DNA from 4 places in the Cronobacter sp. 153480017-3 genome. Region 4 is predicted to be linked to each of the others. Evidence: predicted binding sites of a transcription regulator. Region 4 holds the regulator's gene; each other region holds the start of a gene.
What was found. The regulator PhoB, encoded in region 4, activates phosphate uptake and scavenging genes when phosphate is short. The targets are predictions, from matches to a motif close to CTGTCATAAAACTGNCNNAT.
Positions count from the first base shown of each region.

Region 1: a site for PhoB is predicted at 5,064-5,083, ahead of serA (phosphoglycerate dehydrogenase). Genes of this name have one in related genera too.
Region 2: a site for PhoB is predicted at 3,961-3,980, ahead of ACUW6V_RS00350 (esterase-like activity of phytase family protein). Genes of this name have one in related genera too.
Region 3: a site for PhoB is predicted at 2,049-2,068, ahead of rpoH (RNA polymerase sigma factor RpoH). Genes of this name have one in related genera too.

Region 1 covers NZ_JBSEYN010000003.1:245,338-252,931, forward strand. The annotation lists gene ubiH (2-octaprenyl-6-methoxyphenyl hydroxylase) at 1-471, opposite strand, end outside; gene pepP (Xaa-Pro aminopeptidase) at 468-1,784, opposite strand; gene ACUW6V_RS08995 (YecA/YgfB family protein) at 1,808-2,386, opposite strand; gene zapA (cell division protein ZapA) at 2,548-2,877, shown strand; RNA gene ssrS (6S RNA) at 2,920-3,103, shown strand; gene ACUW6V_RS09010 (5-formyltetrahydrofolate cyclo-ligase) at 3,119-3,715, shown strand; gene serA (phosphoglycerate dehydrogenase) at 3,802-5,040, opposite strand; gene rpiA (ribose-5-phosphate isomerase RpiA) at 5,309-5,968, opposite strand; gene argP (DNA-binding transcriptional regulator ArgP) at 6,136-7,029, shown strand; gene ACUW6V_RS09030 (oxidative stress defense protein) at 7,058-7,594, opposite strand, start outside.
Region 2 covers NZ_JBSEYN010000001.1:72,316-79,909, forward strand. The annotation lists gene ACUW6V_RS00330 (DMSO/selenate family reductase complex A subunit) at 1-1,625, shown strand, start outside; gene ACUW6V_RS00335 (DMSO/selenate family reductase complex B subunit) at 1,612-2,241, shown strand; gene ACUW6V_RS00340 (dimethyl sulfoxide reductase anchor subunit family protein) at 2,234-3,070, shown strand; gene ACUW6V_RS00345 (4Fe-4S binding protein) at 3,070-3,924, shown strand; gene ACUW6V_RS00350 (esterase-like activity of phytase family protein) at 4,025-5,380, shown strand; gene ACUW6V_RS00355 (methyl-accepting chemotaxis protein) at 5,432-6,970, opposite strand; gene ACUW6V_RS00360 (sugar phosphate isomerase/epimerase family protein) at 7,198-7,594, shown strand, end outside.
Region 3 covers NZ_JBSEYN010000004.1:147,454-155,047, reverse strand. The annotation lists gene ftsY (signal recognition particle-docking protein FtsY) at 1-243, shown strand, start outside; gene ftsE (cell division ATP-binding protein FtsE) at 246-914, shown strand; gene ftsX (permease-like cell division protein FtsX) at 907-1,962, shown strand; gene rpoH (RNA polymerase sigma factor RpoH) at 2,224-3,081, shown strand; gene pdxR (MocR-like pyridoxine biosynthesis transcription factor PdxR) at 3,130-4,623, opposite strand; gene ACUW6V_RS11480 (4-aminobutyrate--2-oxoglutarate transaminase) at 4,742-6,007, shown strand; gene ACUW6V_RS11475 (aromatic amino acid transport family protein) at 6,386-7,594, shown strand, end outside.
Region 4 covers NZ_JBSEYN010000007.1:127,120-134,713, reverse strand. The annotation lists gene proY (proline-specific permease ProY) at 121-1,488, opposite strand; gene brnQ (branched-chain amino acid transporter carrier protein BrnQ) at 1,559-2,878, opposite strand; gene phoR (phosphate regulon sensor histidine kinase PhoR) at 3,277-4,590, opposite strand; gene phoB (phosphate response regulator transcription factor PhoB) at 4,613-5,302, opposite strand; gene sbcD (exonuclease subunit SbcD) at 5,501-6,715, shown strand; gene sbcC (exonuclease subunit SbcC) at 6,712-7,594, shown strand, end outside.

The DNA.
Region 1 (7,594 bases), on a different contig from region 4:
CAATTGCCCTTCCAGCGTCTCGCCGTTATCAAGCTGTACGCTGACTGTCTCGTCACGACGTGTAATAGCCGTCACGCGCGCCGGGCAGTGCAGATGAACACCTGGCGCTTTACGCAGCAGGCTGAAGAGCCGCTGCCCGGCGTCGTGCAGCTCCACCACGTTCCCCAGCGCCTGCGTCTGGTAATCGCGCGCGTTCAGCGTCACAAAACCGGCATGGCCGCGGTCGCTGACGTGAACGGTGGTGATAGGCGTGGCGCAGGGCGCGAGCGCCTGCCAGACGCCAACGCGCGCCAGCTCACGACAGGTGCCGTCGGCAAGCGCGATGGCGCGGGCGTCAAAGCCCGGATGCGCGGCGGATTCCGGCGCGCTGGCTTCCACCAGATGCACCGGCAATGCGCCATGAGTAAAACGAGAGAGCGCCAGCGCCAGTGTCGCGCCAGCCATGCCGCCGCCGGCGATAATCACGCTCATGAGCGACGCGCCGCCGCCATCAGCGCTTCGATATCGTCCGCCGATTTCACCACGCTGGCGGTCAGGTTCTCATTGCCGGTTTCGGTAATGACGATATCGTCTTCGATACGGATGCCAATGCCGCGGTACTCTTCAGGCACGTCGGCGTCCGGTGCGATATAAAGTCCCGGCTCAACGGTGATGACCATGCCTGGCGCCAGGATGCGCGAGCGATCCGGGCCATAGAAGCCGACATCATGCACATCCAGCCCCAGCCAGTGGCTGAGCCCGTGCATAAAGTACGGACGGTGCGCGTTCTCGGCGACCAGCTGTTCCACGTCGCCTTTCAGAATGCCAAGCCCGATAAGCCCTTTCACCATCACGCGCACCACATCGCCGGTCACATCCTGAATCGAGGTGCCTGGACGGAAAAGACGCAGGGCGGTTTCGAGCGATTCCAGCACGATGTCATAAACTGCGCGCTGAGCGGGTGTGAATTTGCCGTTCACCGGGAAGGTACGAGTGATATCGCCCGCGTAGCCTTTGTATTCACAGCCCGCATCGATAAGCACTAAATCGCCGTCACGCAGCTGGCTTTCGTTTTCGGTGTAATGCAGGATGCAGCCGTTTTCGCCGCCGCCCACAATGGTGTTGTAAGACGGAAAGCGCGCGCCGTGGCGGGTGAACTCATGCAGAATTTCGCCTTCGAGCTGGTATTCATACATGCCCGGACGGCACTTCTGCATCGCGCGGGTATGAGCCAGCGCGCTGATTTCGCCGGCGCGGCGCATAACGGCCAGCTCTTCCGGCGATTTAAACAGGCGCATTTCGTGTACCCAGGGCCGCCAGTCGGTGAGGGTGGCGGGCGCGGAGAGATTCTGACGCGCGCCGCGGCGCAGTTTATCCAGCGCGGTGAACACGATGGTGTCGGCGTAGGCATATTCGCCCTGCGCGTGGTAGACCACATCCAGCCCGTTCAGCAGTTGATACAGTTGCTCGTCGATTTCGTTAAACGCCAGCGCGCGGTCGACGCCAAGCTTCGCCGGTGCAGCCTCCTGGCCGAGACGACGGCCAAACCAGATTTCCGCGGTTTTATCGCGCAGGCGGTTGAAAATCACGCTGTGGCTGTGCGTTTCATCGCTTTTGATCAACACCAGCACCGCTTCGGGTTCATTGAAGCCGGTGAAGTACCAGAAATCGCTGTTCTGACGGTACGGGTATTCGCTGTCGGCGCTGCGCGTCGCTTCCGGCGCGGCGAAAATCAGCGCCGCGCTGGCCGGAGCCATTTTCGCCAGCAACGCCTGACGGCGTCGCAGAAACTCTTGCTGTGTCATTGCACCTCCTGAGTAAACGAATGTTAGTGAAGCGTGGGCTTTTTCACTTCCGGCGCGGTCGGTGACTGGCGCGTAAAGGTGTCGTGGCAGAGCAGCGCCGCGACGCGCACATACTCGATGATCTCCTCAAGCGACATCTCCAGCTCTTCCTGATCCTCGCCTTCGTCATAGCCGAGCTGAGCGATGTTGCGCAGATCGTCGATGGCTTCGCCGGTTTCGCCGGTGATTTTGTCGAGCTTCGGCTGGGTGACGCCGAGGCCCAACAGGAAATGGTTTACCCAGCCTGCCAGCGCGTCGGCGCGATCAAAGACCGAGACATCGTCGCCGTCCGGCAGCCAGAGCTGGAACAGAAAACCGTCATCCTCCAGCGTATCGCTGGTGGCGGCGTGCAGCTGACGCAGCACCTGAGCGAGCTGCTGGCCGAACGCCAGCCCCTCGTTGGTCAGGTCGTGCAGTAGCGGTTGCCAGCTGCTGTCATGATTGCCGCCGCACAGGATTCCGCTGATAAGGCCGTGCATTTCTGCGGGGGTCAGGCCCACGCCTTGCTGATTAAGCAACTGGCCGACCTCGTCGTAACCAGGCATTTCGTTCTGTATAGACATGCGCATTCGTCGTCGTTGGGAGGATGAGTTCGTGTTATGCTACCACTTCGTGCCCTGGTGATACCAGAAAAGGGCTTGTGTCTTCATATCAGGGTAGCTATAGTGTCGCCCCTTCGCAGCCCCGGCGCGAATGGTTGGCGAGTCAACAGCAGGAAAGTGGAATGTCTGCACAACCAGTCGATATCCAAATTTTTGGGCGTTCACTGCGGGTGAATTGCCCGCCTGAACAGCGAGATGCACTGAATCAGGCTGCGGACGAGCTGAATCAACGGTTGCAAGATCTGAAAGTTCGCACTAGAGTCACCAATACTGAGCAGTTAGTTTTCATCGCAGCATTAAACATCTGTTATGAGCTCGCTCAGGAAAAAGTGAAAACCCGTGACTACGCGGCCAACATGGAACAGCGTATCCGGATGCTCCAGCAGACCATTGAACAAGCATTACTTGAGCAAGGTCGCATAAGCGAAAGAGCGGAGCCTAAGTTTGAATAACGCTTCTGGGTCTACTATGGTAGAGTGACCGTGAAGCAAAAAATTTCTCTGAGATGTTCGCAAGCGGGCCAGTCCCCTGAGCCGATATTTCAAAAAAACAGAATGTGACGCTCCACGGTTGGTGAGCATGCTCGGTTCGTCCGAGAAGCCTGAAAACCGTGACGACGCATTCACCTTGAACCGCGGGTTCAAGGGTTACAGCCTGCGGCGGCATCTCGGAGATTCCCCTTCTTCTACTACCATGACAGAACTTCCCGTTACTTCAGACCTTCGTCAGCACATCCGTAAAGAAATCCGCCAGAAGCGTCGCGCGTTGACGGCTCACCAGCAGGCGCATTTCGCTGAACAGGCCGCTGCCCGTATGCTGGGCTTCGCGCCGGTGGTGGAAGCCAAAAGCGTGGCGGTGTTTCTCTCATTTGATGGCGAACTCGATACCCGACCGCTGATCGAAGGCCTGTGGCGCGCCGGAAAACAGGTATACCTGCCTGTACTTCACCCTTTCAGCCCCGGCAATTTGCTGTTTTTGCGTTACCTGCCGGACAGCCTGCTCGCCACGAATCGTCTGAAAATTCTTGAGCCTGCGCTTGATGTGCGCCATGTGCTGCCGTTAGACCGTCTCGACGTGCTTATCACGCCACTGGTGGCGTTTGACCGCACAGGGCAGCGCCTCGGCATGGGCGGCGGTTTTTACGACCGCACGCTGCAAAACTGGCGCGCGCACGGATTCTTGCCGGTCGGCTACGCGCACGACTGCCAGCAGGTAGAAAGCCTGCCTGTGCAGGAGTGGGACATTCCACTGCCAGTGGTAGTGACGCCGACGAAAATCTGGCGCTGGTGAAATAAAAAGCCGGGTCGCTTACGCTAACCCGGCTCAACATCTGTTTCAGCAGGCCGGGTAAAATGCCCGGCTTTATAACATCAACATCAATACAGCAGACGCGCGCGGATCGTGCCCTGAATCGCCTTCATGCTTTGCAGTGCGTTGTACGCGATGTCCTCCGGCGCATCAATATCAATCACCACATAACCCATCTGCGGCGTAGTTTGCAGATACTGCGCCGCGATGTTAATGCCCTGCTCGGCGAAGATCTGGTTGATGGCGGTCAGCACGCCCGGGCGGTTTTCATGAATATGCAGCAGACGGCTGACGCTTCCGCCGTGCAGCGGCAGAGAAACTTCCGGGAAATTCACCGCCGAGAGCGTAGAGCCGTTGTCGGAGTATTTCGCGAGTTTGCCCGCCACTTCCAGACCGATGTTTTCCTGCGCTTCCTGGGTTGAACCACCGATGTGCGGCGTCAGGATCACGTTGTCGAACTCGCACAGCGGCGAGTTAAACGGATCGCTGTTGGTCGCAGGCTCAACCGGGAAAACGTCAATCGCGGCACCGGCCAGATGTTTGCTGGAAAGCGCCTCGCACAGCGCCGGGATATCGACCACCGTACCACGCGCGGCGTTAATCAGCAGCGCGCCGGGTTTCATCAGCGCCAGCTCTTCAGCACCAATCATATTTTTGGTGGACGCGTTTTCCGGCACGTGCAGGCTCACCACGTCGCTCATATTGAGCAGATCGGAGAGATGCTGCACCTGGGTGGCGTTACCGAGCGGCAGCTTGCTTTCGATATCATAGAAAAACACGTTCATCCCCAGCGATTCCGCGAGGATACCGAGTTGAGTGCCGATATGGCCGTAGCCGATAATGCCGAGTTTTTTACCACGCGCTTCAAACGAACCCGTCGCGACTTTATTCCAGATACCGCGGTGCGCTTTAGCGTTCGCCTCCGGAATACCGCGCAGCAGCAACAACAGCTCGCCAATGACCAGCTCGGCCACCGAACGAGTGTTGGAGAACGGCGCGTTAAAGACCGGAATGCCGCGCTTCGCCGCCGCGTCCAGATCCACCTGATTGGTGCCAATGCAGAAGCAGCCGACCGCCACCAGTTTTTCCGCCGCGGCAAAAATCTCTTCAGTCAGATGAGTACGGGATCGCAGGCCGATAAAGTGCGCATCGCGGATGGACGCTTTCAGCTGTTCGCTGTCGAGCGCGCCCTTGTGGTATTCGATATTGGTATAACCTGCGGCACGCAGGCTATCGATGGCTTTCTGGTGAACCCCTTCCACCAGCAAGAATTTAATTTTGTCTTTCTCCAGCGATACTTTTGCCATTTCCCGACCCTGTCTTGTCTGAACTGTTATGAAGCTGAAATAAGCCAGCCTTCTGCCAACATATCAAAATTTGCGTTCCCGGCAATATGAACGTTTGCGTCGCGACGTTGAAGAAACATCACGCAGAGATAAAAGGCAGAAGAAAATGTCGCATGGCAGAAATATGACGGAAGGATTAACAGGATGGAAACAAAAATGTGAGAGATGTCACCAAATTTAACGCAGGGGAATTTTTTTAACCGCAGGGGCGCCGGAGCGCCCCGTCAGATCATTTTATGATGGTTTTCACGCCATCGGCAGTGCCGATGAGCGCCACGTCCGCGCCGCGATTCGCAAACAGACCAACGGTTACGACGCCCGGAATGCCGTTGATGGCGTTCTCCAGTGCGATCGGGTCGAGAATGGTTAAACCGTAAACGTCCAGAATCACGTTGCCGTTATCCGTCACCACACCCTGGCGATACTCCGGGCGACCACCGAGCTTCACCAGCTGACGCGCGACCGCGCTGCGGGCCATCGGGATCACTTCCACCGGCAGCGGGAAAGTGCCGAGCACATCCACCTGTTTGGACGCATCCGCGATACAGATGAACTTTTGTGCCACCGACGCGATGATTTTCTCGCGCGTCAGCGCCGCGCCGCCACCTTTGATCATCTGCATCTGGCCGTTGATTTCATCTGCGCCATCGACATAGATGCCCAGAGAATCCACCTCGTTAAGATCGAAAACAGTAATGCCTAGGCTTTTGAGCTTTGCGGTGGAGGCGTCAGAGCTGGAAACCGCGCCTTCAATCTCGTTTTTCATGGTGCCCAGCGCGTCGATAAAATGCGCGGCGGTGGAGCCTGTGCCTACGCCGACAATCGTGCCCGGCTCGACGTACTTCAGTGCGGCCCAGCCGACGGCTTTTTTAAGTTCATCCTGCGTCATGAGAGTTTTGCCTGTGGTGTAAAAACTGTGCCGCATTATAAAACAACCCGCCGGGCAATGGGGGAGTCATTCTGCGGCACAGCTCCGATGTTTGCGTTTGGGTCTGTATCCGGTGCAAATTTATGTCATAGTGCGGAACATAACGAGACAGGGAGCACACCAGAGAGATGAAACGCCCGGACTACAGAACACTACAGGCGCTGGATGCGGTAATCAGAGAGCGCGGGTTTGAGCGCGCCGCACAAAAGCTGTGTATTACGCAGTCCGCCGTGTCACAACGTATTAAACAGCTGGAAAACACCTTCGGCCAGCCGCTGCTGGTGCGCACCGTGCCACCGCGCCCGACCGAGCAAGGGCAAAAGCTGCTGGCTCTGCTGCGCCAGGTTGAGCTGCTGGAAGAAGAGTGGCTGGGCGATGAACAGACCGGTTCAACGCCGCTGCTGCTATCGCTCGCGGTCAACGCCGACAGTCTCGCGACCTGGCTTTTGCCCGCGCTGGCCCCCGTGCTGGCGGATTCGCCAGTGCGTCTTAATTTGCAGGTGGAAGATGAAACCCGCACCCAGGAGCGGCTGCGCCGCGGTGAAGTGGTCGGCGCGGTAAGTATTCAGCCGCAGGCGTTGCCAAGCTGCCTTGTCGATCAACTGGGCGCGCTGGACTATCTCTTTGTCGCCTCGAAACCTTTTGCCGATCGCTACTTTCCAAACGGCGTGACGCGCGCGTCGCTTCTGAAAGCGCCCGCCGTCGCGTTCGACCATCTGGATGATATGCATCAGGCGTTTTTACAGCAGAATTTCGATCTGCCGCCAGGCAGCGTGCCCTGCCACATCGTTAACTCGTCAGAAGCCTTCGTACAGCTGGCCCGTCAGGGCACTACGTGCTGTATGATCCCGCACCTGCAAATTGAAAAAGAGCTGCAAAGCGGTGAGCTTATCGATCTCACGCCGGGGCTGTACCAGCGCCGGATGCTCTTCTGGCACCGATTTGCGCCGGAAAGCAGAATGATGCGCAAGGTTACCGATGCGCTGCTGGAATACGGCCACAAAGTGTTGCGTCAGGATTAAAAAACCCGCCGGATGGCGGGTTTTTCGTTTACTGCTGTGATGGCGCGTTGGTCGCCGCAGGCGCAGTGCCCTGGCTTCCCGAACCATTCTGATTCGCCGTACCGCTCTGCGCCTGAGAAGGCTCAAGTTCAAACACCACATCCACCTGATCGTCAAACTGGATAGTCTGCTGATCGTAGGTGTCCTGCGCTGAAGCCGGCGCTGCCGCTTCGGCTTTCATCATGCGCATCACAGGCGTCGGCTGGTAGTTAGAGACGTGATAACGCACGCTGTAAACCGGGCCAAGTTTACTGTTAAAGCCGCTCGCCAGCTGCTGCGCCTGACGCACCGCGTCATCGATAGCCGCCTTGCGGGCTTTATCTTTATATTCATCCGGGTGCGCCACGCCTAAAGAGACGGAGCGGATTTCATTCAGGCCCGCTTTCAGCGCGCCATCCAGCAGCTCGTTCAGTTTATCGAGCTTGCGCAACGTCACGTCGACGGTACGTACCGCACGATAGCCTTTCAGCTGGGTTTTACCATCCTTGAGGTACTCATATTCCGGCTGGGTACGCAGGTTAGCGGC
Region 2 (7,594 bases), on a different contig from region 4:
TTATCGTGGTCGATCCGCGCTACTCCGATACCGTGGCGTCGCTCGCCGAACAGTGGGTGCCGCTGCTGCCCACCACCGATAACGCGCTGATGGACGCGATGATGTACGTCATCATCAGCGAGAACCTGCACGACAGCGCGTTTATCGCGCGTCACGCCATCGGTTTTGATGAAAATACGATGCCGGAAGGCGTACCGGCGGGCGAATCGCTGATGGCGTATCTCTTTGGTGAAAAAGATGGCGTGAAAAAAACGCCGGAGTGGGCGGAGCGCATCACCCATGTGCCCGCGCAGACCATCCGCCAGCTCGCCCGCGACTACGCCACCACCAGACCGGCGGCGCTGATCCAGGGCTGGGGACCGCAGCGCCATATCTGCGGCGAGCGCACCGCGCGCGGCTCCACGCTGCTCGCCACCATCACCGGCAATGTCGGCGTGAAGGGCGGCTGGGCGGCAGGCTACGGCGGCATCGGCAACCGGTTGTTCTGTGCCGATCCCTACAGCGTGCCGAACCCGGTGGCGGAAAAAATCTCCATCATGAACTGGGTGCAGGCCTGCGACGACGCGGCGAAAGTCACGCCGGAAAACGGCTTAACAGGCGCTGAAACGCTCACCAGCAACATCAAATTCATCTTTAATCTTGCGGGCAACTATCTGGCGAACCAGAACCCGGACATCAACCAGACCGTGAAAGTGCTGGAAGATGAAAGCAAGGTCGAGTTTATCGTGGTAAGCGATCTCTTCCTTACGCCAAGCGCCCGCTACGCCGATCTGCTGCTGCCCGAAACCAGCTTTATGGAGCGCTGGAACATCGGCGAAACCTGGGGCACTGGCAACTATCTGCTGCTGTCGCAAAAGCTGGTGGAGCCGGAGTTTGAGCGCCGCTCGGACTACGACTGGCTGCGCGAGGTCGCGCGCAAGCTCGGCATCGAGGCGCGTTTTAGCGAAGGGCGCAGCGAAAAAGCGTGGGTGGAACATATCTGGGAGAAAACCCGCGAGGCGCTGGCGGATCACGACCTGCCGGATTTCGCCGGGCTTTGCAAAAAACCGCACGTCTACCTGAAATCGCCGCCGTATGTCGCGTTTGAAGAGAACATTCTCGACCCGGACAACCATCCGTTCCCGACACCCTCGGGCAAAATCGAAATCTTCTCAAAACGGCTCTGGGAGATGAATCACCCGGAGATCCCGGCGCTGTCGCACTATGTGCCCGCGAAAGAAGGGCCACAAGACGCGCTGCGAGACAAATACCCGCTACAGCTCATCACGTGGAAGGGGAAAAACCGCGCCAATTCGACGCAATACGCCAACCCGTGGCTGCAGGAGGTACAGCGCCAGCAGCTCTGGATCAACCCGCAGGACGCCCGCGCGCGCGGCATTCAGCAGGGCGATCTGGTGCGGATTTATAACGATCGCGGCGTGGTACGCATTCCCGCCGACGTGACGCCGCGCATTATTCCCGGCGTGGTGGCGATGCAGGCAGGCGCCTGGTGGCAGCCGGACGCGGAAGGCGTCGATAACGGCGGCTGCCCGAATGTGCTCACCAGCGCGCGTATCACTCCGCTTGCCAAAGGCAATGCCCATCAAACCCTGCTCGTTGAGGTAACCAGACATGAGCCAGTTTAAGGATTATCCCCCGGTCAGCGGCGAGCAGCTGGGCTTTTTTATCGATTCGTCGCGCTGCTCCGGCTGTAAAGCGTGCCAGGTGGCGTGCAAAGACAAAAATAATCTCGAACCGGGGCGGCGCTTTCGGCGCGTCTATGAAGTTCATGGCGGCGGCTTCACGCCGACCGGCGCAGGCGGACTGATGCAAAACGTCTTCGCTTATACCTTATCGATTTCGTGCAACCACTGCGCCGATCCCATCTGCACGCGCAACTGCCCGACGACCGCCATGCACAAGCGCGACGGCGACGGCATCGTGCGCGTAAACACCGACAAATGTGTCGGCTGCGGTTACTGCGCCTGGTCGTGCCCTTACGGCGCGCCGCAGCGTAATACGCAGACCGGGCAGATGTCGAAATGCGATTTCTGCGTCGATCGACTGGCGCAGGGCGAGCCGCCGGTGTGCGTCGCCACGTGCCCGCTCGGGGCGATTCAGTTCGGCCCGATTAGCGCGCTGCGCGAACGCTTCGGCGCGCTCTGTGACGTCAACGGGCTGCCGCCGTCATCTGTCACCAGACCCAATCTGGTCATTAAGCCGCATCAGGGCGCACAGCAGGAGGAACAGCACGATGCATGAGTTTCCGTTAGTGATTTTTACGCTGTTCATGCAGGGTGCAGTGGGCTTTACGCTGATGCTCTGCTTCACCGCCGGGCAGATGCCGCGCGCGGGGCGACACACGCTCGCGACGCTGCCTGCGCTGGTTTGTACAGGCATCGCCGCGGCGCTTGGTTTACTCGCCTCGACGCTGCATCTGGGTTATCCGCTGAACGCCTTTAATGCGCTGCGCCACCTTTCCAGCTCCTGGCTCAGCCGGGAGATTGCGCTGGCGGGCGTGTTTATGGCGCTGATTGCTGTCAGTATTTTGCTTTTGATGATGAAGCGCGCAACACCGTGGCCGCTGCTGTGGCTGACAGCCCTGGCGGGGCTTGCAGATATGTTCGCTATGGCGTCCATCTACTGCCACGCGTCGGTCGTGACCTGGCAGCACGTTAACACCTGGGCCATGTTCCTGGGTTCGGTCGTGCTTATCGGCGCGTCGGTGCTACAACTTCGCCTCGCGTTGCGTCCGGCCTTTAACGCAAAGGCAGAACTCGCGGCAAGCCGTCGCCTTTCGCTGCTGGCCCTGGCGGTGGTATTGATCCGGCTTCTCATTCAGCCTGCGTACTATCACTTTTTAGCGCAAACGGTAGTGCCGGTGACCTTTCCGCTACAGCCGCTTTCGGCCTTTAACGCCTGCGCCGGGCTGCGTCTTACGGGCTGGTGCTGCTCTGCCGCAGGGGCGATGCTGCTGATGACCGGGCTGACGCGCCCGCACGGCTCGCGCTCGTCGCAAATGACGGGCAGTGCGTTGATTCTTCTTGGCGAATTGCTGCTGCGCCTCGCGTTTTTCACCATCGACGCCTGATGCGTCTCTTCAACACCATAGCGCCCGCACAACCCTGTGTGGGCGCGCGCTGCGCCAGAAAACGGCTGGCCAAAAGCCGCTGCGATGTTTGCGTAAAACGCTGCCCGACGGGCGCGCTGAGCATCCACCATCATGAGGTGATTCTCGCGCCGGAGCACTGCACCGGCTGTGGGATCTGCCTGTTTGTCTGCCCGGCGGACGCGCTGGAGGATCTCGTACCGCTGGCGCGAATTCACCGCGAGGGCGTGCTGCTCGGGCCGTTTACCCAGCCTGTCGCGGCAGAGGAGTTGATGCTCTTGCACACGCTGTACCGCATTCGCGCGGTCGCGGTGGATCTCACGCGTGACACGCTCTGGCTGCGGCCACTGGCTGAACTTAACCTGTGGCTGAAAAAGCGCGGCGAGCCGGGCTGGCAGTGTGTTGCGGTTTCACCGGCGGCAGGTGAGGCCAAGCGCCGTCTGCTGCGCCCGGACGGTGAACGCGCACGCGTAGCGCACGACGTTGCCACCCGGCGTGCGGCGGGGGCGTTTTTATCCGCATACGCCGTCATGCTGGATACCACGCGCTGCCTACTATGCGGTGCCTGTGGCCGGGCATGCGCCAGCGGCGCGATATGCTTTGGCGAACAGGATTTCACGCTCAATACAGGACGTTGCGATGGCTGTGGCGACTGCGCGGCGGTGTGCCCGGTTGATGCTATAACGATAACGGAGGGCGACGCCGGGCCGCTGATCCGCCGGGCGTTGCATCACGCCCGCTGCGAGCGCTGCGGCGAGCCGTGGCGCGCCTGGCATCCGGGCGAGAAAGTGTGCCCGGTTTGTCAGCGTCACGGCTTCAGCATGCGCGGCGGTTAACGCGGTGACTCGCTGAATCCACAGGAGAAAAGGACGCTGTCATTAATCTGTCACGCCTGCGTCTTATAACAGTGCCACCCCGACTCTGGATCTGAGAACCATGAAATTCAAACCGCTTACGCTCGCTTTCGCCGCGCTTTTTCCGCTCTGTTCCCTTGCCGCCGCGCCGCAGGTGGAACGCTATGTCGTGACGTTTCCGCAGGAAGATCACGTGGTCTATTCCGGCAACTACGCCAGTGCGTTTCCCAATGGTCTGCCGGTAGGCGTGGGCTCCGGCCTGCTGTTTTTACGCAAAGAGGGCGATGACCTGATTTTCGCGACCGTCACCGACCGCGGCCCCAACGCCGACTCGCCGAAAATGGGCAAGCAGGAGTCGAAAATCTTCGCAAGCCCGGAGTACACGCCGCTGATGATGACCATTCGCGTCAGTAAAGACCAGGCGCAGGCGAGCGATCCGATGCCGCTGCATGACGATAAAGGCAATATCAGCGGTCTGCCGCTGCCCGCCGGGCTCATCGGCGCCACCAACGAGCTGGCGCTTAACGACGCGCTGCAAACGCTCACCGGTGATAAACGCGGGCTGGATACCGAAGGGATCACGCCAGACGGCAAGGGCGGCTACTGGCTGTGTGACGAATATGGTCCGTTTATTATTCATGTTGACGCCAGCGGCGCGATCCTCGCTAAACAGGGCCCGCAGGCGGGCAAGGGCGAAGAAGGCGTGGCCGGCGGACTGCCAAATATCATTAAGTGGCGTCAGCCTAACCGCGGCTTTGAAGGGCTGACCCGGATGCCGGACGGGCGCATTATCGCGGCGGTACAGAGCACGCTGGATATCGACGGCAAAACCAAAAACACCGCGCGCTTTACGCGGCTGGTGAGTTTTGACCCGGCTACCGGCAAAACCGCGATGTATGGTTATCCGATCGACATCGACGTCTATAAAAAAGCCAAAGACGCCAAAATCGGCGATATCGTGGCGCTGGACGACCACCGCATTTTGCTTATCGAACAGGGCGGCGATAAGAACAAAACCATGCGCAACCGTGTTTATGTAGTTGATCTCAGTAACGCCACCGATCTGAGCACGCTGGATAAGACCGAGCCGCCGGAATTCGACGATGCGGAAAAACTCAACGCGCGCGGTGTGCAGCTCGCCACAAAACAGCTGGCGGTCGATTTGCGGGAACTGGGCTGGCAGCAGGAAAAAGCGGAAGGGCTGGCGCTTATCGACCCGCAAACCCTCGCGGTCATCAATGATAACGACTTTGGTTTACAGTCAGAGCTGCTGGAGCCGCAGGGCGATAAAAAAGAGATGGATGACTACAACGTGGACGGGCAGGGGCATCTGACGCTGGACGGCAAGCCGGTTGCCAGCAAAATCGGCATTAAGCCGCTGGAAAAACCCGCCTCGCAGAATGAACTGTGGGTGATAAAGCTCGATAAGCCGCTGTAAAGGCAATAAAAAAGGGCAGGCCGACACCTGCCCTGACTCGTTTTACAACCGTTAGCTCAGTTTAAATACCGCGACCGCCTGATTGAGCAGCTGTGACTGTTCTTTCAGCGAGTGGGCGGCGGCAGAGGCTTCTTCCACCAGCGCGGCGTTCTGCTGGGTAACGGAATCCATCTGCGCGACGGCCTGGTTAATCTGCTCAATTCCACGGCTCTGCTCGCCGGTGGAGAGCGCGATTTCTGACATCAGCTCAGAGACCTGTTTAATCGAGCCGATAATGCGCTTCATGCTCTCGCCCGCGCGCGCCACGCGGTCACTGCCCAGCACCACCTGCTCGCCGGACTGCTCGATAAGCTCTTTGATCTCCTTCGCAGCCACCGACGAGCGCTGCGCCAGATTACGCACTTCGCTTGCCACCACCGCAAAACCTCGACCCTGCTCACCCGCACGGGCGGCTTCCACCGCGGCGTTGAGCGCCAGGATGTTAGTCTGGAAGGCGATATCTTCGATAATGCCGATAATGTTGTCGATCTTGCTGGAGCTGGATTCGATCTCCTGCATGGAGACGACGACTTCTTCGACAATCGCGTTGCCTTCCTGGGCGGCGCTGCGCATATTGCCCGCGAGCTTATTCGCCTCGGCGGTGTTTTCCGAGGTGTGTTTCACGGTCGAGGTCAGCTGTTCCATGCTGGCGGCAGTTTCGCCGAGCGACGCGGCCTGCTCTTCGGTACGCGCCGAGAGATCGACGTTACCGGCGGCGATCTCTTCCGCGGCGTGGGCCACGCTCTGGCTGGAGTCGCGCACCTGGGCGATGATATTGACCAGCGACAGACGCATCTGCTCAAGCGAGCCGAGCATCTCGCCAATCTCATCTTTCGAGCCGGAGAGCACCGGCGTGTGCAGCTCGCCTTCCGCCATCTGCTGGCAGTGGCGACGCGCGGCATCCAGCGGCGACAGTACGCGGCGTTTCAGCAGAATAAACATCGCGCCAATCAGCAGCGTAAACAGCAGGGCGAACACCGCGATGGTAACGATGCTGTTTACAAAGCGCTCCTGCGCCTCCTGGTTCAGACGCTGGGCATATTTCTCACGAAACGCCAGCAGCTGATCGAGCGTAATTTCAAACTGACGATCCAGTTGCGGAATTGTGGTGCTTACGAGCTGGTTAAACCGCGCGGTATCGTTGCGACTCGCCGCATCCATCAGCGGACGCAGGCCGTCATCAACATACGCCTGCCAGGCCTGACGGTACGGGGCCGCCAGCGCTTCTTCGCCTTCAACCGCAGGGGCTGCTTTGTAGTTATTGAACGCCGCGATGGCTTTTTGCATCACCTCATTGGCGGTTTCAAGCGACGCCTGCGTTTTCTGGGTATCGCCAAGAGAGGCGTTAATCATCGCCTCCATCAGGCGCACGCGCAGCGTACGGCTATGGTTAATCGGATCAATCACCGAAAGCACCACGCGAATTTCTTTATTCACGTTATCCAGCGACTGGTTACTGCGCGTGAGCGACCAGAGGTTAGAGACGGTACTGACGAGAAAGATGAAAAGTAACAGACTGAAAACGAGAAATGAAAAACGCCTTACTGACATGTTGTTCCCTTGCGTGAGGTTGTAACACAGCGACCCGGTCACTCAAAAAGAGGAGTGCCACCAGACGGTTATCGGAATGTCAGCCAAAAAATTTAGGTTAAATGGGTTTTTCCCAACAAAACAAAGGGTTATATCTATATCAGGTACAATAAGCGAGGCTTATGTTTCGCCAGGCTATGCTTAACGCTGGCATCAGCGATTCGCGCACGTGCGCCATAGGAGTGAGATTGAAAACGCTACAGGGGCCATCTCTTTTTCTTTCGCAATTTATCAGCGACCGTCCGCCGTTTAACCAGCTCGATACGCTGGCGGCCTGGGCTGCCGGGCTCGGTTATAAAGCGGTGCAGCTGCCAACGCATCTGCCGCATATTTTTGATCTGGCCAAAGCGGCGGAAAGCCTGGATTACTGCGCGCAGGTGCGCGAGACGCTCGGCAATATGGGCCTGCAAATCAGCGAGCTGTCGACGCATTTCCAGGGACAACTGGTGGCGGTACACCCGGCGTATGACCAGGCGTTTGCCGGTTTCGCACCCGAGGCGGTGCGCCACGATCCGGTTGCGCGCCAGCAGTGGGCGGTCAGCACGCTGAAGCTTGCGGCGCGCGCCTCGCAAAATCTGAATCTCA
Region 3 (7,594 bases), on a different contig from region 4:
ACTATCGACGCCAGCACCGGGCAGAACGCCGTAAGCCAGGCGAAGCTGTTCCACGAGGCGGTAGGGCTGACCGGCATTACGCTCACTAAGCTTGACGGCACCGCCAAAGGCGGCGTGATCTTCTCAGTGGCCGATCAGTTTGGTATTCCGATTCGCTACATTGGTGTGGGCGAACGTATTGAAGATTTGCGTCCGTTTAACGCGGGCGACTTTATTGAGGCACTTTTTGCCCGAGAGGATTAACCATGATTCGCTTTGAACATGTCAGCAAAGCCTATCTCGGTGGGAGACAAGCGCTGCAGGGGGTGACGTTCCACCTGCGGCCTGGCGAGATGTCATTTCTTACCGGCCACTCCGGCGCCGGTAAGAGTACGCTGCTGAAGCTGATTTGCGGTATCGAACGGCCGAGCGCCGGGAAAATCTGGTTTGGCGGCCATGAGATAAGCCGTCTGAAAAACCGTGAAGTGCCGTTCCTGCGTCGTCAGATCGGCATGATTTTCCAGGATCACCATCTGCTGATGGACAGAACGGTCTACGATAATGTGGCGATCCCGCTGATTATCGCGGGTGCCAGCGGCGAAGATATTCGCCGTCGCGTATCGGCGGCGCTGGATAAGGTCGGTCTGCTGGACAAAGCGAAAAACTTCCCGATTCAGCTTTCCGGCGGCGAACAGCAGCGCGTGGGCATCGCCCGCGCCGTGGTCAATAAACCGGCCGTGCTGCTGGCGGATGAACCGACGGGCAACCTGGATGACGCCCTCTCGGAAGGCATTCTGCGTCTTTTCGAAGAATTTAACCGCGTCGGGGTGACGGTATTAATGGCGACGCACGACACCGGGCTTATCTCACGGCGCAGCTACCCGGTGCTCACCCTGAGCGAAGGGCATTTGCATGGAGGCCGTGTTGGTGAATAAACGTGACGCGCTGAATGAAATCCGGCGCTTTAGCAACAAACTGGATAATTTCCGTAAACAGCGTTCTTCCGGTGAAACAGGACGGCCTGTGCAGAAGCGAAATAAAGGCTCCAACACCAAAGGCAAATCGCGTCAGGGCGGCATCAATGAACAGGTGCGTTACGCCTGGCAGGGCGCGCTTGCCGATCTGAAAAGCAAACCGCTCGCCACGTTTTTAACGGTGATGGTGATTGCCATTTCGCTGACGCTGCCGAGCGTCTGCTACATGGTTTATAAGAACGTTAGCGAGGCGGCGACGCAATATTATCCGTCGCCGCAGATTACGGTCTATCTCGATAAAACGCTCGACGATAACGCCGCGCAGCAGGTGGTGGGGCAGCTCCAGGCCGAGCCGGGCGTGGCGAAGGTCAATTACCTCTCGCGTGACGAGGCGCTTGGCGAATTCCGCAACTGGTCGGGCTTTGGCGGCGCGCTGGATATGCTGGAAGAAAACCCGCTGCCCGCCGTGGTGGTGGTCGAGCCGAAGCTCGATTTCCAGAGCAGCGAAGCGCTCAACACGCTGCGTGACCGCGTGGCGAAGCTTCAGGGCGTAGACGAAGTGCGCATGGATGACAGCTGGTTTGCGCGGCTGTCGGCGCTCACCGGGCTGGTCGGGCGCGTCGCGGCGATGATAGGCGTACTGATGGTCGCGGCCGTGTTCCTGGTTATCGGCAACAGCGTGCGCCTGAGCATTTTTGCGCGCCGTGACACCATCAACGTGCAGAAACTCATTGGCGCGACGGATGGTTTTATCCTGCGTCCCTTCCTGTACGGCGGCGCGCTGCTCGGGTTTACCGGCGCATTACTTTCACTGATTCTGTCAGAAATCCTGGTGATGCGGTTATCCGCCGCCGTGACGGATGTGGCGAAAGTTTTTGGCACCACCTTTGAAATCAGCGGGTTATCCTTCGATGAGTGTCTGTTGCTGCTGCTGGTCTGTTCCATGATCGGCTGGGCGGCCGCCTGGCTTGCCACCGTGCAACATTTACGTCACTTTACCCCCGAGTAAAAAATATTTGTTATAATCATCCCCTGCTACGAGTTCCCGTCAGCAGGGGATGCGTACCGTGAACTTCCGCTTCTCCTGCCCACGCTTTTTCATAGCAATGTCACATTTTGTGCGTAATTTATTCACAAGCCTTACGTGAACTTGTGGATAAATTCACGGTCTGATAAAAGAGTGGCTGATATTCTCGTTGCTCAAACATGCTGGCCCGTTTGTTGCCTGATGGGGACGAACGCCAGTCCGATGTCGATTGAGAGGATTTGAATGACCAAAGAAATGCAAACTTTAGCTTTAGCCCCGGTCGGTAACCTGGATTCCTATATCCGGGCGGCCAACGCCTGGCCGATGTTGTCGGCAGACGAAGAGCGGGCACTGGCTGAAAAGCTGCATTACCAGGGCGATCTGGAAGCAGCGAAAAAGCTGATCCTGTCTCACCTGCGTTTTGTTGTTCATATCGCTCGTAACTACGCGGGCTATGGCCTGCCGCAGGCGGACCTGATCCAGGAAGGCAACATCGGCCTGATGAAAGCGGTGCGTCGCTTCAATCCGGAAGTGGGCGTGCGTCTGGTCTCTTTCGCCGTGCACTGGATCAAAGCTGAAATCCACGAATATGTGCTGCGTAACTGGCGCATCGTGAAAGTCGCCACCACCAAAGCGCAGCGTAAGCTGTTCTTTAACCTGCGTAAAACCAAGCAGCGTCTGGGCTGGTTTAACCAGGACGAAGTGGAAATGGTGGCCCGCGAGCTGGGCGTTTCCAGCAAAGACGTGCGTGAAATGGAATCGCGTATGGCCGCGCAGGACATGACCTTTGACATGTCCCCGGACGACGACGCGGGTGACAGCCAGCCGATGGCTCCGGTGCTGTTCCTTCAGGATAAGTCTTCTAACTTTGCCGACGGCATTGAAGATGACAACTGGGAAGAACACGCCGCCGACAAACTGACCGACGCCATGCAGGGTCTCGACGAGCGCAGCCAGCAGATTATTCGCGCGCGCTGGCTGGATGAAGACAACAAAAGCACGTTGCAGGAACTGGCCAACCGCTACGGCGTCTCAGCCGAACGCGTGCGTCAGCTTGAAAAAAACGCGATGAAAAAGCTGCGTGCCGCGATAGAAGCGTAAGCCGCGTCAGCCTGATGACACACCCCGCCTTAAGCGGGGTGTTTTGTTTTATGCGCGGCGTAAAAGCGCCGGGTAAGCCGCTTCAATACATGCCAGCAGGGCTTTAAATGCGCCCTCCATTTTCTCCTCCGCCACGCAGGCGAATCCCATCAGCAGGCCGCGACGCCGGTTTTCCGTCAGGTAATAGCGCGACAGCGGGCGCACCAGAATATCGCGCGCGTTGGCAAGACGGGCTATCTCCACATCGTCCGCGTCATCCGGCAGATTCAGCACCAGATGCAGCCCGGCGTTATCGCTGAAATCCGACAGCGCCTCCGGCCCCAGATAGCGCGTAATCAGCGTTGTCAGACACGCTCTGCGACGGCCATACAGCAGCCGCATCCGCCGGATGTGGGCACTGTAATGCCCGGCCTCGATAAACTCTGCCAGTGCCGCCTGGATAATCGAATGGCCGCCGCGATAAAGCTCGGCATGCGCGGTTTTCATCTCGTGTGCCAGCGCGCGCGGCAGTACCACATAGCCGATGCGCAGGCCCGGATAGAGCGTTTTGCTGAAGGTGCCGATGTAAATCACCGGCGGGTCCGCCACCAGCCCCTGCAATGCCGGGATCGGCTGGCCGGAAAAGCGAAATTCGCTGTCGTAGTCGTCTTCCACGATCCAGCTGCCGGTCTGGCGCGCCAGCGTTAACAGGCGCTGACGCCGCTCAAGGCTCATGACCGCGCCCAGCGGATACTGGTGCGACGGCGTGACGAAAATCAGCCGCGGCGGTGTTCCGGCGCTCTCCGGCGGCACCATGCCCGCGCGGTCGACCGTCACCGGCGTAATGTTTACCTCATTCATCTGCAACACATGGCGGATGCCCCAGTACGAGGGCTCTTCCACCCACGCCGTATCACCGCCGTCGCACAGCATACGCGCCACCAGGTCGATAGCCTGATGAATGCCCTCGGTGATCAACACCTGATCCGCCGTGCAGTGAACCGATCGCGACACCCGCAGATAATCCACCAGCGCGCGCTGTAGCTCCGGCGTGCCGCCCTGACAGCTGTAGGTGAGGCGCTGCGGGCTGGGACGGCGGCTGATCCGCGCCTGAATTTTGCTGAAAAGCTGATGCGGAAAGGCGTGTACGTCCGGCACGCCGGGGATAAACGCGCCCCACTGTTTCGGGCTGGCGCTGACCTGCCCGAGCAGCGTTTTCCCGCGCGAGGAGAACTCCGCATGCGCAACGCGATCGTGCTGCCCCTGGGCCACCGGCGGCGCAGATAACAGGCTGTCCGGCAGCATTCCGGCGACGAACGTGCCGCTGCCGGCGCGAGAGGTCACATATCCTTCTGCGAGCAATTGTTCATAAACTGTTAACACAGTGTTGCGAGAAAGGCCAAGCTGCTGGGCGAGATCCCGCGAGGCGGGCAGGCGGCTTTGCGCAGGCAGGCTGCCGTCAAGAATAGTCAGGCGCAGCGCGTTATAAAGCCGCTTATGCAGGCGTTCATCGCGCTGTTCGCCGAGGCGAAGCAATAAGAGATCGCACACTAAAGAATGCAATTGGATCCCTCATTTATTCGAAACTGGTACTCGATTATAGGGCCATAGCCTGGGTAAATAAACGTCACTGTTTCAGGTTTGTTGCTAAAAAGTGACGTTTATCAGCAGGAGAATGCGGGTGAAAAATTCAGAATTGAACCAACGTCGTCAGAGCGCCACCCCACGTGGCGTCGGCGTCATGTGCGGCTTCTATGCCGAAAAAGCCGACAACGCCACCCTGTGGGACGTGGAAGGCAACGAGATTATCGACTTCGCAGCGGGGATTGCGGTGCTGAACACCGGCCATCGCCATCCGCGCGTGGTGGAGGCCATCGAAAACCAGCTGCGCGCCTTTACGCACACGGCGTACCAGATAGTCCCTTACGAAAGCTATGTGGCGCTTGCGGAGCGCATCAACGCCTGCGCGCCGATTGACGGCCCGGCGAAAACCGCGTTCTTCACCACCGGCGCGGAAGCGGTGGAAAACGCCGTGAAAATCGCGCGCGCGTATACCCGTCGCCCTGGCTTAATCACCTTCGGCGGCGGCTTTCACGGGCGCACGTTTATGACGATGGCGCTCACCGGCAAAGTGGCACCGTACAAAATCGGCTTCGGCCCGTTCCCGGGCTCGGTGTTCCACGCGCAATACCCGAACGCGCTGCACGGCGTGTCGGTGGACGACGCGATGGCGAGCCTTGAGCGTATTTTCAAAGCCGATATCGCGCCGGATCAGGTGGCGGCCATTGTGCTGGAGCCGGTACAGGGCGAAGGCGGTTTCAACGTCGCGCCGCCAGCGTTTATGGAGGCTCTGCGCGCGCTGTGCGACGAGCACGGCATTCTGCTGATTGCCGATGAGGTGCAGAGCGGCTTTGCGCGCACCGGCAAACTGTTCGCGATGGAGCATTACGGCGTGAAGCCGGATCTGCTGACCATGGCGAAAAGCCTCGCGGGCGGGATGCCGCTCTCGGGCGTGGTCGGGCGCGCGGAGGTGATGGACGCGCCTGCGCCGGGCGGCCTTGGCGGCACCTACGCCGGTAACCCGCTGGCGGTCGCGGCAGCGCACGCGGTGCTGGATGTGATTGAGCAGGAAAATCTCTGTCAGCGCGCGAACGAGCTGGGCCAGCATCTGCAAGAGGTGCTCAACCAGGCACGCACCTACTGCCCGGCGATTGCCGAAGTCCGCGGGCAGGGCTCGATGGTGGCGGTGGAGTTTAACGATCCGCAGACCGGCAAGCCGTCGCCTGAGTTTACGCAGCAGGTGCTCACGCGCGCCCGTGAAGAGGGGCTGCTGCTGCTGAGCTGTGGCGTTTACGGCAACGTTATCCGTTTCCTTTACCCGCTGACCATCCCGGATGCGCAGTTCAGCAAAGCGCTGGAGATCCTTTCCCGCGCGCTGGGGCGCTAACGGCGAGGCGGCTTAAACGGCGGGTGCGCACGGCTTACCCGCCCTACATCAGGCCCGTAGGGCGGGTAAGCGCAGCGCACCCGCCATGTGAGGCAAAAAACAGGCCGTAGGGCGGGTAAGCGCAGCGCACCCGCCATGTAAGGCAGACCAAACCCTGCCGTAAAACGAACAGGAATTACCCCGAGGGCGCCCGCCTTATGGCCTGGCCGCCGCGCAGCAGCGGGCCATAACGGCGCGTCTTTGGGGTGACCTGCGAAGGAGCGCGCTTCGGGAGGCTGACAGGCCCGAAGCTTAAATATCTCACTTGCTAACACAACAACACACCGTGAACACAACCGCTTCCGGTGGTGATAGCCGCCGGATATTTAAGGAAGAACTATGTCTGAAAACACCACTTCCGCCTCACTGTGGGCGTCCCGAGAGCGGGCAGCGTCATCCCCTAAATCCCTGAGCTTCGTTGAAGGCGTCGCGATGATCGTCGGCACCAACATCGGCGCGGGCGTACTCTCCATCGCCTATGCCTCCAGCAAAGCGGGCTTTATGCCGCTTCTCTTCTGGCTCGCCCTTGTCGGCGTATTGACCACTATCACCATGCTGTATGTCGCGGAAGCGACGCTACGCACCCGCGCGCATTTACAGTTAAGCGGCCTCGCCGGGCGCTATGTCGGGCGCATCGGCGCCTGGCTGATGTTCGCGTCGGTGTGCGTTAACAGCGTCGGCGCGCTCACCGCCTACATGACCGGCAGCGGCAAACTGCTAAGCTCGCTTATCGGCGTCTCGCCCGCCATCGGCAGCCTGATCTTCTTTATTCCGGCAGCAGGCATTCTCTGGCTCGGGCTGAAGGCTATCGGGCGCGGCGAGAAATTTATCAGTATCGGCATGGTGGTGATGATTGCGGTGCTGGTGGTCGCCACGCTTTTGCATGAATCGACACAGATGCAATGGCTGCTGGATGGCGACTGGCGCTACATGGTGCCGGTGTTTAACGTCACCGCCTTCTGCTTCGCGGCGCAGTACATTGTGCCGGAGATGGCGCGCGGGTTTGCTGATAAACCCGAAAAGCTGCCGAAAGCGATTATCGTCGGGATGGTCATTACCTTTACGCTGCTGGCGCTGGTGCCGCTGTCGGTTATCGCACTGAGCGGGCTTGATAACATCTCTGAAGTGGCGACCATCTCCTGGGGCCGGGCGCTCGGCGAGTGGGCGTTCTTTTCCGCCAATATTTTCGCGCTGTGCGCGATGCTCACTTCTTACTGGGGGCTTGGCGGCAGTTTCCTGACCAATATATTCGACAAATTCCGTCTCGGTGACGACGCGCAGCCGCTTAAACGCCTCGGCGTGCTGGCGGTCGTGGCGCTGCCGCCGTTCGCGCTGGCCTACAGCGGGCTGGTCTCTTTTGTGAACGCGCTCTACTTTGCGGGCGTCTTCAGCGGCGTGATCCTCTCCATTATGCCTATTCTTATTTTGCGCGGCGCGCGCCGTCGCGGGGAGATAACGCCCCGCTGGCAGTGTAGCTGGAGCACGCACCCGCTCATCCAGGGGCTGATTGTCCTGCTCTATGTCGCCAGCGCGATTTACGCGGTGCTC
Region 4 (7,594 bases):
GCAACCGCGCGCCTTCCTCATTCTGGATTTTATTGGGGGAGGAGACGGGAGGCGGAGAAACAGAAGTGAGCGTAGAGCGAAAACGACATCCCCGCCAGGCGGCGGGGATGGAAGGGAGCGTTATGCACGAAGACGGGCGTCGCGGCGGCGTTTAAACACCCAGCCCACCAGCAGCAGCGCAATCCACGCGAAACCGACGTAGAGCGAAATGCGGGTATCGGGGTGATAGCCAATCAGCGCGATGATAAACGCCAGGAAAATCAGGCCGACGATGGTCGTCGCCACGCCGCCCGGCACTTTGAATTTCAGCGCCTTGACTTCATCCGCGCTCAGGCGACGACGGAACGCCACCTGCGAGAGCAGGATCATTATCCAGACCCAGACGGTCGCAAAGGTCGCGAGTGACGCAATCACCAGGAAGACGTTTTCCGGCATGATGTAGTTGAGATACACCGCCAGCAGCATCGCAAAGCACATCACCACCACCGTCACCCACGGAATGCCGCGGCGCGAGGTTTTGGCGAACACTTTCGGCGCGCTGCCCTGCTCAGCCATGCCGTGCAGCATACGGCCCACGCCAAACACATCGCTGTTAATCGCCGACAGCGAGGCCGTCAGCACGACGAAATTCAGAATGCCCGCCGCAACGGTGATCCCCATATGCTGGAAAGTGAGCACAAACGGGCTGCCGTTGGTGCCGACTTCATCCCACGGGTAGATAGACATAATCACGAACAGCGTGCCGACGTAAAACACCAGAATACGCAGCGGCACAGAGTTAATGGCGCGCGGAATGGATTTGGCCGGATCTTTCGCTTCACCGGCGGTGATGCCGATAATCTCGATGCCGCCGTAGGCGAACATCACCATTTGCAGCGCCATGACGGTGCCAATCCAGCCGTTCGCGAAGAAGCCGCCGTTACTCCAGAGATTATGGATGCCGGTCGGCTGACCACCGTTGCCGATACCCCAGACAATGATGCCGATACCGGCCGCGATCATGATGATAATGGTGGCGACTTTAAAGAACGAGAACCAGAACTCCAGCTCGCCGAAGACTTTCACGCTCATCAGGTTAATGGCGCAGATGATAAGCACCACGCTCAGCACCCAGACCCAGTGCGGCACCGTCGGGAACCAGACACCCATATAGATGCCGAACGCGGTGACGTCGGCAATGGCGACAATCAGAATTTCAAAGCAGTAGGTCCAGCCGGTGATATAGCCTGCAAGCGGGCCGAGGTTATCCTGCGCGTAGCGAGAAAATGAGCTCGCCGCCGGGTTATGCACCGACATTTCGCCAAGCGCGCGCATGATGATATACGCCGCCACGCCGCCGATAATGTAAGCCAGCAGTACGCTCGGACCCGCCATTTTGATGGCGTCCGCCGAGCCGTAAAACAGGCCGGTGCCAATCGCTGAACCCAGCGCCATAAAGCGGATGTGTCTTGCACTCAATCCGCGCTTGAGCTTGTTCTCGTTTTCCATCTTTCCAGTACCACGTCATACAATAAAAAACCACGGAGCCAGGCCCCGTGGTTCAACAATCAACCGACGATCAGTGAGCGGTGGTTGTCACGCTCCGTCCGGCCGCACGATCCCAGAGCGCCGCCGCCAGCGTAATCGCGACGGTCGGCAGCAGCCAGGCCAGCCCCTGATCCGCCATCGGCAGTTTCTGAGTCCAGGCCGGAAGGATACCGCTTATCGCGGAGGCTTTCACCCCATCAATCAAACCAAACAGCAGACTGACCGCCATCGCCGGGGCGATAACACGGCCCGAATTATGCCACCAGCCGCGGGTGAAGCTCAGCACAACGAGTGCGATACATGGCGGATAGATGGCCGTCAGCACCGGAATGGAGAACTGAATCAGCTGGCTTAAGCCAAGGTTCGACACCACCATCGAGAAGAGACCCAGGATAAACACCAGCGCGCGGTAAGAGAGCGGCAGATACTGCGCGAAAAACTCGGCGCAGGCGCAGGTCAGGCCGACCGCCGTCACCATGCACGCGAGGAAGATCAGCGCCGCCAGCAGGAAGCTGCCCGCACCACCGAAGGTGTGCTGAACATACGCATGCAGAATCGCCGCGCCGTTGGCGGATTGATCCACCAGCGTCGCGCTGTCAGAGCCCAGACGGAACAACGCCAGGTAGAGCAGCGTCAGGCCGACGCCCGCCATCAGGCCCGCGAAAATGGTGTAGCGCGTCAGCAGACGAGAATCAGACACGCCGCGTGAACGCGCCGCGTTGACGATAACAATCCCGAACACCATCGCGCCGAGCGTATCCATCGTCAGATAACCGTTCACGAAGCCGTTAGAAAACGCCGCTTTCTGATAGGCATCTGTCGCCACGCTGATATCGCCCGCCGGCCAGACAATCGCCGCCACCGACAGCACCACCAGCGCGATGATTTTCAGCGGGGCCAGGAAGTTGCCCACGGTATCCAGCAGTTTGCCCGGATAGAGCGACACCAGAATCACCAGCGCGAAATAGACCAGGCTGTAGATGAGCAGCGGCAGCGCGCCGTCGCCGGTGAGCGGCGCAATGCCCACTTCAAACGACACGGTCGCGGTGCGCGGCGTCGCGAACAGCGGCCCGACGGCCAGATAACACACCGTCGCCAGCAGAATGCCCGCGACGCGGCCAATCGGATGGCTCAGGCTGTCAACGCCACCGCCGACTTTCGCCAGCGCCACCACAGTCAGCACAGGCAGACCCACGGCGGTAATAAGAAAGCCGATCGCCGCCGTCCAGACATGCGGACCGGCCTGCAAACCAACCATGGGAGGGAAAATGATATTGCCCGCGCCGACAAACAACGCAAAGGTCATAAACCCCAGTGCGATAATGTCGCGCGATTTTAAACGATGGGTCATAAGATTTACTGCCTGTGGATGTGGTGTTGAAATTGACTAATTTTTTATCGCCAGTCACCTGACGAAAACGCGGCTATTTGCAGAGCTGACAGCGGGATATGCTTCCCGATTACGCTGGCGAAGAATTGTTTTTCGATTTACCAGGTAAAAACAGTCGGTCTGGCAATAGCAGGGGCGCAATTTAAACGCTTATAACGTTTAAAGGCAAGACGGGATCGTAAAACCAGACCTTTATGCCAGATCTAAGTTTCAGAGCAGTGATAAAATCTAAAATCGTAAAAAACCTCCGGCGATTCGCGCGAGCAAAAAAGCGTCAAACGCTGAAAAAAGCGTTCAGAGGCGGCGAAAAAATGAATAAGGCCAGCTTATGGCTGGCCCTGGAAAGGAAGCTTTACGAATTACACGTCGGAAACGGCTTTGGCGGGCGCGGAGACGATTAACCGCTCCGGCAGGAGGAACGAAAACGTGGTGCCTTTGCCGGGCGTACTTTCAATCTCCAGACGCGCGTCGTGGTGCGTCAGCGCATGTTTCACAATCGCAAGCCCTAACCCGCTGCCGCCCGTCTGGCGCGAGCGTGCTTTATCCACGCGATAGAAACGCTCGGTGAGGCGCGGGATATGCTCCGCGGCGATCCCCGGCCCGGTGTCGGCCACGCTAAAGCGCGCGCCGTTCGCCACATGCTCCCAGCGCACCGTGATGTGCGTCCCGGCGGGCGTATGGTTGACCGCGTTATACACCAGGTTTGAAATCGCGCTGCGCAACTGCTCATCGTTGCCCAGCACTTTAAGCTGCGGATCGACCTCAAACGTGAAGGTATGCTTCTGCTGGCTCAGCGTCTGCGCCTCGCGCTCCACCACCCGCAGCATCATCGGCACGTCGATGGTTTCGTTAAGCTGCATCGCGGGCGCCGCCTCGATTTTCGAGAGCGTGAGTAGCTGTTTCACCAGCCCTTCCATGCGGAAGGTCTGCTCGCGCATCGTGTGCAGCGCTTTTTCACGCAGCGGCCCTTCGAGCGTCTGCTCGTGCATCATCTCCAGATACCCCTGCAACACGGTGAGCGGCGTGCGCAACTCATGGCTGACGTTAGCGAAGAAGTTGCGCCGCGCGCCTTCGAGCTGATGCATCTGCGTGACGTCGCGCGCCACCATTAACAGCTGATCTTCGCTGTACGGCATCACGCGAAACTCAAGATGACGCCCGTTATTGAGCACCAGATGCAATGGCCGGTTGAACTCCTTGCCGCGCAGATAGCTGGTGAATTCCGGGTAGCGCAGCAGGTTTAAGATGTTCTGGCCGTTATCGTCCGGCCAGCGCAGGCCGAGAAGCTGTTGCGCAAGGCCGTTACACCAGAAGATGACGCCCTCTTCCGTGGTCAGCACCACGGCGTCCGGCAGGGATTCCGCGCCGCTGCGAAAGCGTTTGATAAGATTACCCAGTTCGCGGCGGCGTTTTTTATTGCGCAACTGCATCTGGTGCAGGCCGTAGAGCAGCGGCTCCCAGCTCCCGCTGCCGGGCGGCGGCGTCATGCTGCGATCCACCCACAGCCACCAGGAAAGCCGCAGCAGATTCCAGAAATGCCAGATAAGCAATCCGGTCACCGCCGCCAGTAAAAACCATGCCAGATAGCCGAATATCGCCCCGAGCACCAGCGCCGGGATACAGCAGAGCAACAGCTCCAGCACCAGTCTTTTCCATGACAGCCGTTCCAGCACGCGTCACACTCCTGTTTTGGGTTTAAAAACGGGTTGAGAACCGATAACCCGTACCGCGCACCGTCTGAACCATTCTGTCATGACCACTCTGCTCCAGCGCCTTACGCAGGCGGCGGATATGCACATCCACGGTGCGATCTTCCACATAGACATTGGTGCCCCAGACGTTATTCAGCAGCTGTTCGCGGCTGTAAACGCGCTCCGGGTGCGTCATAAAGAAGTGTAACAGCTTGAATTCGGTCGGCCCCATATCAAGGGGGTTTTCGCCGGTCATCACGCGGTGCGATGACGGATCGAGGCTTAAGCCCTGCATTTCGATGACTTCATCAACGGCCATCGGCGAGATACGGCGCATAACCGCTTTAATACGCGCCACCAGCTCTTTCGGGGAGAACGGTTTGGTAATGTAATCGTCAGCCCCGGTCTCCAGGCCACGCACGCGATCTTCTTCTTCGCCGCGCGCGGTCAGCATCACCACAGGGATCTCACGGGTCAGCGCTTCGCGTTTGATATGTTTAATAAACTGGATCCCCGATCCGCCGGGCAGCATCCAGTCCAGCAGAATCAGATCGGGCCACGGCTCATTGAGTTGATTCACCGCACTGTCATAATCTTCCGCTTCCACCGGCTGGAAGCCGTTTTGTTCCAGTACGAAACACACCATCTCGCGGATAGGTGCTTCATCTTCAACGACCAGAATACGTCTCGCCATGATTCGCCCTGTTAAATAAAGTAAACAGTATGTTATGCGGCGCCATTATGCGTCAGATTTATGACAGATTTATGAAAAAGATGACCGTAAGATGACCTGTCAGCGCAGGCGGTTAAACCCGGCGGCGCGACGAAACAGGACACCCGCCGTACTGGATGTTTATAATCCCCTTCTCGCTTTTTCGCCACAGGGCATCCCATGCGTATTCTGCATACCTCAGACTGGCATCTTGGTCAAAATTTTTACGCTAAAAGCCGCGCCGCCGAACATGAAGCCTTTCTCGACTGGCTGCTGGAGGCAGCGGTTGCGCATCAGGTAGATGCGATTATCGTCGCGGGCGACATCTTCGATACCGGCGCGCCGCCAAGCTATGCGCGTGAGCTCTATAACCGCTTTGTGGTCAAACTCCAGGCGGCGAACTGCCCGCTTATCGTGCTCGGCGGCAACCACGATTCGGTGGCAACGCTCAATGAATCCCGCGAACTGCTGGCCTGCCTCAATACCCACGTTATCGCCAGCGCGCAGCTTACGCCAGAAACGCAGGCCACGCTTTTGTACCGCCGCGACGGCGAACCTGGCGCGGTGCTCTGCCCGGTGCCGTTTTTGCGCCCGCGCGACGTGCTACGAAGCCTTGGCGGGCAGTCAGGCCGTGAAAAGCAGCAGCAACTGCTGGAAGCCATCAGCCTGCACTACCAGCAGAGCTATGAGGCCGCGTGCGCGCTTCGCGGCGACCGTAATCTGCCGATTATCGCGACCGGCCATCTGACCACTGTCGGCGTGACCAAAAGTGACGCGGTACGCGACATCTATATAGGCACGCTCGACGCCTTCCCGGCGGACCGCTTTCCGCCCGCCGATTATATCGCGCTCGGGCATATTCACCGCGCCCAGAAAGTGGCGGGCTGCGAGCATATCCGCTACAGCGGCTCGCCGATTGCGCTGAGCTTTGATGAAACCGGCAAAGAGAAAAGCGTTTATCTGGTGGAGTTTGCAGACGGCAAACTGCGCGACGTCACGGCCCTGCCGGTGCCGGTCAGCCAGCCGCTGGCGGTGCTGAAAGGCAGCCTGGAATCCATTACCGCGCAGCTCGAACAGTGGCGCGACGCGCCGGATGATCCAAAAGTCTGGCTCGATATCGAAATCGACACCGGCGAGTTTCTGCATGATATGCACCGTCAGATAAGCCAGCTCACCGAAAGCCTGCCGGTGGAGGTTGTCCTTCTGCGTCGCAGCCGCGAAATGCGCGAGCGCGCGCTCGGCACGCTGAGCACCGAAACGCTCAGCGAGCTGGGGCCGGAAGAGGTGTTTGAACGCCGCCTGGAGCTGGAGGCGCTTGAGGAGCCGGAGAAAGCGCGCCTGCGCACGCTCTTCGCCCGCACGCTGGAGAGCCTGCACGAGGAGGACGAGGCATGAAAATCTTAACCCTGCGGCTAAAAAACCTGAACTCGCTGAAAGGCGAATGGAAAATCGACTTTACCGCCGAACCGTTCGCGAGCAACGGGCTCTTCGCCATTACCGGCCCGACCGGCGCAGGCAAAACCACGCTGCTCGACGCCATCTGCCTTGCGCTCTACCACCGCACGCCGCGCCTGAACGCGCTGTCGCAAAGCCAGAATGACCTGATGACGCGCGACACCGCCGAGTGTCTGGCGGAAGTGGAGTTTGAAGTCAAAGGCGTCGCCTGGCGCGCCTTCTGGAGCCAGAGCCGCGCGCGCGGCCAGCCGGACGGTAACTTGCAGGCGCCGCGCGTGGAGCTGGCGCGCTGCGAAGACGGCAAAATCGTCGCCGATAAAATCAAAGACAAACTCGACAGAATTGCCGCGCTGACGGGGCTGGATTACGACCGTTTCACCCGTTCGATGATGCTCTCGCAGGGGCAGTTTGCCGCGTTTCTCAATGCCGAAGCCAAAGCGCGCGCCGAACTGCTGGAAGAGCTGACCGGCACCGAAATCTACGGTCAGGTCTCGGCGCGTATTTTCGAACAGCATAAAGAAGCCCGCAGCCAGCTTGAGAAGCTTGAATCGCAGGCGCAGGGCGTGCGGCTGCTGGACGAAGCGCAACGGGAAAGCTTAACCACAGGTTTGCAGGCGCTCACTGACGAGGAAAAAACGCTGCTTGCCCGCCAGCGCCAGTTACAGCAAGAACACCTGTGGCTGACGCAGCGTACCGCGCTTGCCAGCGCGCTCGACGCGGCGCGCCATGCGGCGGCGGCGGCAGATCAAGCACTACAGGCCGCCGCGCCGGACCTCGCGCGGCTTGAAGCGGCGCTACCGGCGGAAAAACTGCGCCCGG